DNA from 3 places in the Paenibacillus sp. FSL R7-0216 genome. Region 3 is predicted to be linked to each of the others. Evidence: riboswitches for the same ligand, from Rfam matches in the RefSeq annotation. Region 3 holds a riboswitch; each other region holds the start of a gene.
The links. A riboswitch is a leader RNA that binds a small molecule or an ion and turns the genes downstream of it on or off. The one in region 3 is predicted to bind glycine.

Region 1 (2,268 bases), 2.0 Mb from region 3:
ATCGCCATCCCGAGGTTCTTTTTCAAAGTCGGCGATTGCGTACCGGTAGTTACCTCTCCAATCGGTTCTTCCGAGCCTTCGGCGAACACCGGATAATGCGTACGGGGGATGCCGCGATCGATCATTTCGAGGCCGACCAAGCGGCGAGGGATGCCGTCTCCCCGCTGATTAACCAGCGCATCGCGACCGATAAAATCACCTTGTTCCAGCTTCACGAACCGATTCAGGCCTGCTTCAAGCGGGGAGATATCCGGTCCTAGCTCCTGCCCGTAGAGCGGCAGGCAAGCTTCGAAGCGTAACGTATCTCTGGCGCCAAGCCCGGCAGGGAGAAGGCCGCGCGCTTCTCCGGTTTCCATCAGCACATCCCAAAGCGCTTCCGCATGTTCAGCAGCCACGTACAACTCGAAACCGTCTTCACCGGTATATCCGGTGCGCGACAGCAGCACGGGAATACCGGCAATCCGCGTGTCCCGAATAAAGGTGAACGGACGCAAGGCTGAGGGGTCCATCCCTTCGCAAAGCGGGGATAGAAGAGCGGAGGAGAAGGGCCCTTGTACGGCGAGTAAAGCCGTCTCGTCGGACGCATTGCGCATCGTTACGCCTTCAGCGGGAAGGTGTCGCTGCAGCCAATCCCAGTCTTTTTCGATATTGGAGGCGTTAACCACCAACATGTACTTTGTCTGCTCTAGCTTGTAGATCAACAAATCGTCCACCACACCGCCATCAGGATAGCAGAGCAGGGTGTACTGAGCTTTTTCCGGCACGAGTAGGTCCACGTCGTTGGTCGTCATGCCTTGCAAAAAGCGTTCCGCCCCAGGCCCCTCCACGTAAAATTCGCCCATATGCGATACGTCGAATAACCCGGCGCGCTCGCGCACGGCTTCGTGTTCTTTCTGGATGCCGCTGAACTGCACCGGCAGCTCCCAGCCGCCAAAATCGATGCAGCGAACTCCTTCATATTTTGCATACCTGGAGTAGAGCGGCGTACGTCGCAAAGCGGATTCGGACATTACCATCACCTCGAAAGGGCCGGATCGGCCAATTTTGGGAAACCAAAAAAGGACAGGCCAAAGAAAATCCCGTCAGTCTACCTAACGGATCTTCCTGGCTCTGTCCCTTGTACCTGAGAGTTACCCTGCTAAGGCTCTAAGACTTGCGCAGGTTTCCCCTTGGGTGATTCGCATGAGAGTTGTAAATGAACTACCTCTTAGCGAATGCTCTCCAGAGTTGCGTCCGGCAGAAGTCCTTTTGCCTGAGAGATTCACCGCATGGCGGCTTGCTCCTTCGGCGTTACAATATGGCCTATTGTAATCTCTCCCCCTGCCATCAATCGCAGCTTACACATCTCATTAATACTCAAAACCAGCCTCTATGTCAATAAAGTTATCATAATAATTTTAATATATTTCGTTTGTTGGAAAAGGTTGCGCTTACATTTTGATAGACTCTATCATTTGTGTTAATAATATTGACATGAGAGCTAGGTTTGGAATAATCTGAACGAAGAAACATCAAGATCGAGAATCGGCAAGTTCAGATGTGGGACGATAGATCATCCGGAAAGAGGAGGAGCTAGTCTTGGCCAATGAGATCAGGGAAAACATGTGGTACAGCGATGAACATGAATGGGTGCTTGATTTGGGGGACGGTACGGTAAAAATCGGCATTTCCGACGTAGCTCAACATCGATTGGGGGATATTGTGTTCGTGGAGCTACCCGACCCCGGGCAGGAGATCGAAGCGCAGGACGGTATCGGTACCATTGAATCCGTCAAGACGGTCGCCGATTTGTTTACGCCGGTCAGCGGTACCGTGGTGGCAGTGAACGGAGAGCTGGATACCGCTCCCGAACTAGTGAATGAAGAGCCGTACGACGGGGGGTGGATGGTACACATTCGTCTGAAGGAGGATCCGAACCTCGCGCTAGCAAACTTGATGGATGCCAAGGCGTACGCGGAATTTATCGAGAGATAAGTTGATATTTCATTCGCACGAATCAAAACTCGCGGCCAGCAATAAAGCGGAAGAACCGGATCTTCGATCGGCTTCGCTGCTTATCGCATGCCGCGAGTTGTTGTCATCAAACCTGGCGCCCTTTGGAGGGCAAGAGTAGGGAACGGTACATTACCTCAAACATAAACTCCATCGCCTCCAAATGACGTTTTGCCTCCCTGAGGCCGGAGCCCCAGGCATAAATCCCGTGGTTTTGCAGCAAAAACGCGGGAACGCGGGAATCCAGTCCGCCCGCAATTCGCTTCAGAATTGTTG
Region 2 (2,268 bases), 1.4 Mb from region 3:
GGGCGATTTGCTCCAGTACCTCTTTTGTACTTGTCACCGCCATGGCATTTACGATAAAGTAGCTTTGGTAGTCTTTTACGTCTCCGGATTGCTGGGCTTTCTGCAAGTAATCCTCCAATGCGAATTGGCTGCGGGAGGCGGTTTCGCGAAGCGCGCTGACGACGGAGGTTCGAGCGGAAAGCTTCGCGGCGGAAGGTGTGGCTTTCTCCAGCGTGGCTTTCTGGAGAGCCAGTTTGGCGACCGAGGCCGTATCGGTTTGTTCTTTGAGTTTGACAAGGTAGGTGACGAAGTCGTCCTGCTTAAACTGAGTCTGCAATTTGGCGTCGATTTTGGCTTCAGCCACGTGAGGCGCGGTCGATTTCAGGCTGGTTTTTCCCGAAACTCCACTGCTGTCGGCAGAGGCTGCGGGAACGAGGGTCAACGCTAGAAGGATCGACATGCCAAGCGAGAAAGATGTGCGAAATCTCTTGAGACTTATCAACTTCTTCACTCCCTTTATGAGGTTTTAAGTGCAGCAGACATCCTTTGGCGGCCGCCCGGAGCAACGTTCAGCAAGGTCCGGACACGTTATGCCTGAAAACGGATCAAGCAAGAGCAAACGTCCCTTTGTTCATCACCTCCTTCATCAAAGTGGTTGATGCAAATGCGGGTACACCATGGTGGATGAGAAGTTGTAGTTGAAGCCGGATGCGGAGTGAGAGGCGTAACGGAAATCCAAGTGATCCTGATGTGAAGGAAAGTTGACGCGGAGTGCACCTTATTTTCAACAATTCATAAAATAAGGTAAAATCTGGAGTTGTTGGGGATAGTATATATCTGTAAAATTAAGGATACAAGTGGTTGCATATGAAAAATAACCATATTTTCACATAAAAATAGGAAAATATGACTAAAATAGATTGACGAAATACGCAACGTTATGTGAGTTATCTTGACATCTTGCTAACTTCGTTTTACATTAATACAATTCATACAGGCGAATGAGGATGATGGGAGAGTCCGCTGGGCGTACCGCTAGGGTAAGCCGAGGAGCGGCACCGAAGGAGCAAAGGGCCGGTCCTGCAATCGGCAACCGAATCTCTCAGGTACAAGGACCATGATCGGACGCCACTCTGGAGAGAGCGATCAGCCACCCAAGAGGTACATGGATCCCGGGCCAATGGTTCTCCGGGAACATTAAACTTTCAGGTAACGGGGACAGAGCAGAAGGGCAGCGGCCTTTTTGTTCTGTCTCTTTTTCGTGATAGGCGGCTTGGTCATCTTGAATGTAAACAAGGGAGAGATTAATCCATGCGATTCAAAAACGTGTTCTCCATTATCGGTCCCGCGATGATCGGGCCCTCCAGCTCACATACGGCCGGGGCGGTGAGGATTGGACGATTTGCCCGTCAGCTGTTTGGAAGCGTGCCGGCGGAAGCGGCGATTTGCTTCTACGGCTCTTTTGCCGAAACGTACAGCGGACACGGTACCGATTTGGCCGTTGTTGGCGGCATCCTCGATTACCGCACGGACGACGAGCGAATTCGTCATTCGCTGCAGGACGCCGAAGAGCAAGGGGTCGAGGTGTCCTTTACCACAGGAGTACAGCCGGGAGCTCATCCGAATACGGTAAAAATAAAACTAACCGGCCAAGACGGCCGGCATACGGAGGTGACGGGCGCTTCCATCGGGGGTGGGACGATCGTCATCCGCAGCATCGACGGTTTTGAGGTGAAGAGCTCGGGCGAGCTGCCGACCCTGGTCGTATCCCATGCCGATCGCCAAGGAGTTCTGGCGGGCATTACCGCCTTGTTCAGCCGGGAGTACGTGAATATCGGCTACATCATTACCGATCGGAAAGGACGCACCGGCGAAGCATTGACCGTGGTGGAAGCCGACTCGCCGATCCCATCGGAACTGATGAAGGCGATTGAGTCGCTGGAGCATGTCAACCAGGTTGCTTATATCGATCTAACGAGATAAGAAAGGAGTGGGCAGGATGCGTTTTAGAAATTTGCGGGAACTGGTGGGGTTGTGCGAGCGGGAATCCCAAACGATATCCGGCATCATGATCCAGGATCAGGCGGCGGAGAGCGGGCAATCGGAGGCCGAGATCCTGGCCGCCATGGGCGAATACTATCAAATCATGAAATCGGCGGTAAGCAAGGGGCTGACGGAGGACATCGTCTCCACAAGCGGTCTGACGGGCGGCGATGCCAAACGAGTCGAGACCTATCGAAGCCGTGGTGAGGCCTCCGTCGGCGACATCGCTTGCCAGGCCATGGCCTA
Region 3 (2,268 bases):
GGGGTGCAGGCGGTTGTTTTGGCATGCGATTTGTCCCAAGCGGATGCGCCTCGTCAACTAGCCGATCAAATTGCCGAACTGGGCTTGACGGTCGATATTTTGATCAACAATGCCGGGTTCGGTACACATGGACGCTTCGAGGAGCTCGACCCGGGTCGTGAGCAGGAAGAAATCATGCTGAACACGGCGTCGTTAGTCGATCTTACGCATCGTTTGCTGCCCCATATGTTGCGGCGGGGGGACGGAGTCGTCGTGAATGTGGCTTCGATGGCCGCCTTTATGCCTTGTGCATATTCGGCCGTTTATGGGGCAACCAAGGCGTTTGTCATTTCGTTCTCTGAAGCGCTGTGGGCGGAAATGCGGGGAAGGGGCGTTCGCGTGCTTGCATTATGCCCAGGGGCAACCGATACAGGATTCTTCGATGCGGTTGGCAGTACAGACATGGCTGCAGGCAACAAGCTCTCTACACCGGAAAAGGTAGTGCAGACCGGATTTCGCGGGATTGACCAAGGGCGCAGCTATATCATTGAGGGTCGATCCAATTCGTTTATGGCTCAAATGATCCGATTTGTAAGCCGACGCCGAGTGGCCCTGATCATGGAACGCATGACAAGACCGAAGAACTGATGGAAGGAATGTTATTGACAAAATATTTATCCGCGAGTAGTATTTGAAAAAATTGAATAATTCGCAAGCTATGATGGCTATGGATCACACTATAGTCGGAGCAGCTTCTGGAGAGACTGCGGAGATTCCGCGGCGCCGAAGGGTTCACAATCTCAGGCAAAAGGACAGAAGAGTACTAAATAATTGTTTATTTAGGTTATTTATTATTCTTATGACCCGGAGATTGGAGCGCATCCAATCTCTTTTTTTTAGCGTTATTTGTTCAATATTTCACATGTAGTCAATCATGAAGGATTAAGGGGGAGTTAGGGGTGGCGCAACAAGAATTAAAGAGAGATTTAGCCAATCGACATGTTCAACTGATCGCTATAGGAGGAACGATTGGGACCGGGTTATTCCTAGGATCAGGGAAAGCGATCCAACTGGCCGGCCCTTCAATCGTTTTTGCCTATTTACTTGTGGGGATCGCCGTATTTTTTGTCATGCGAGCGCTGGGAGAACTGCTGTTATCGAAAGCGGGATATCAATCCTTCACGGACATTGCCGAAGACTATCTTGGGCCCTGGGCCGCGTTCGTTACAGGATGGACGTATTGGTTCTGCTGGATCATGACGGCGATGGCGGATGTCATTGCTGTTGGGGTGTACGTGCAATATTGGTTTGATATCCCGCAATGGGTGCCGGCGGTGATTTGCTTGATTATTTTGCTGGGACTTAACCTGTTAACCGTGAAGAATTTCGGCGAGTTGGAGTTTTGGTTTGCGTTGATTAAGGTTGTGACGATTCTCGTGTTAATCGCCATCGGTGTGATTTTGCTGGTCATCGGATTCAAGACCGATGCTGGAGCCGTAACCGTGAAGAATATGTGGGGGCACGGAGGGCTGTTTCCCAACGGAATAACCGGTTTCTTGCTTTCCTTCCAAATGGTCGTGTTCGCCTATGTTGGCGTGGAGCTCGTTGGGGTATCCGCTGCAGAAACCTCCGATCCGGAGAAAAATATCCCATCCGCCATCAATAAAATTCCGCTGCGAATTTTATTCTTCTACGTTGGCGCCTTGATCGCCCTCTTATGTATTAACCCCTGGACCGGGCTGACTCCGGCGGAGAGCCCGTTCGTGAAGACGTTTAGTCTGGTCGGCATTCCGATTGCTGCGGGGGTCATTAACTTCGTCGTGTTGACCTCGGCCGCCTCCGCTTGTAACAGCGGGATGTTCTCCACCAGCCGGATCCTGTACAACTTAAGCAAGAACGACCAGGCCCCCTCCCGGATGGCCAAATTGAACAAGAACCATGTGCCCGGGAACGCGCTGCTGATTTCCACGCTGGTTATTTCCGTCGGGGCGTTGTTAAGCAAACTGATCCCGGGGCAGGCTTTCGGCATCGTGACGACGATCAGCGCCATTTGTTTTATATGGGTGTGGGGCGTGGTGCTCGTGTGCCATATTCGTTATAAGCGAACGCAACCGGAGCTGCAGGCCAAGTCGAAGTTTAAAGCGCCGTTTACCCCTTTTATCAATTATGCCGTTCTCGCGTTGTTTGCGGCGATCCTGCTGATTATGTTGTTTGCGGATGAGACGCGTCCGGCATTATTGTTAACTCCGCTATGGTTCATTCTATTGTTCGTATTGCATGCGATGAGAA

Region 1: linked by a shared signal. The riboswitch ahead of gcvT (glycine cleavage system aminomethyltransferase GcvT) and the one ahead of MKZ15_RS23185 (amino acid permease) in region 3 are both predicted to bind glycine.
Region 2: linked by a shared signal. The riboswitch ahead of sdaAB (L-serine ammonia-lyase, iron-sulfur-dependent subunit beta) and the one ahead of MKZ15_RS23185 (amino acid permease) in region 3 are both predicted to bind glycine.

The regions. Positions count from the first base shown of each region.
Region 1 covers NZ_CP150222.1:2,988,735-2,991,002, reverse strand. The annotation lists gene gcvT (glycine cleavage system aminomethyltransferase GcvT) at 1-1,010, opposite strand, end outside; glycine riboswitch at 1,231-1,330, opposite strand; gene gcvH (glycine cleavage system protein GcvH) at 1,579-1,974, shown strand; gene mtnB (methylthioribulose 1-phosphate dehydratase) at 2,081-2,268, opposite strand, start outside.
Region 2 covers NZ_CP150222.1:1,220,662-1,222,929, forward strand. The annotation lists gene MKZ15_RS05130 (S8 family serine peptidase) at 1-481, opposite strand, end outside; glycine riboswitch at 981-1,107, shown strand; gene sdaAB (L-serine ammonia-lyase, iron-sulfur-dependent subunit beta) at 1,291-1,962, shown strand; gene sdaAA (L-serine ammonia-lyase, iron-sulfur-dependent, subunit alpha) at 1,979-2,268, shown strand, end outside.
Region 3 covers NZ_CP150222.1:5,035,771-5,038,038, reverse strand. The annotation lists gene MKZ15_RS23190 (SDR family oxidoreductase) at 1-627, shown strand, start outside; glycine riboswitch at 725-805, shown strand; gene MKZ15_RS23185 (amino acid permease) at 939-2,268, shown strand, end outside.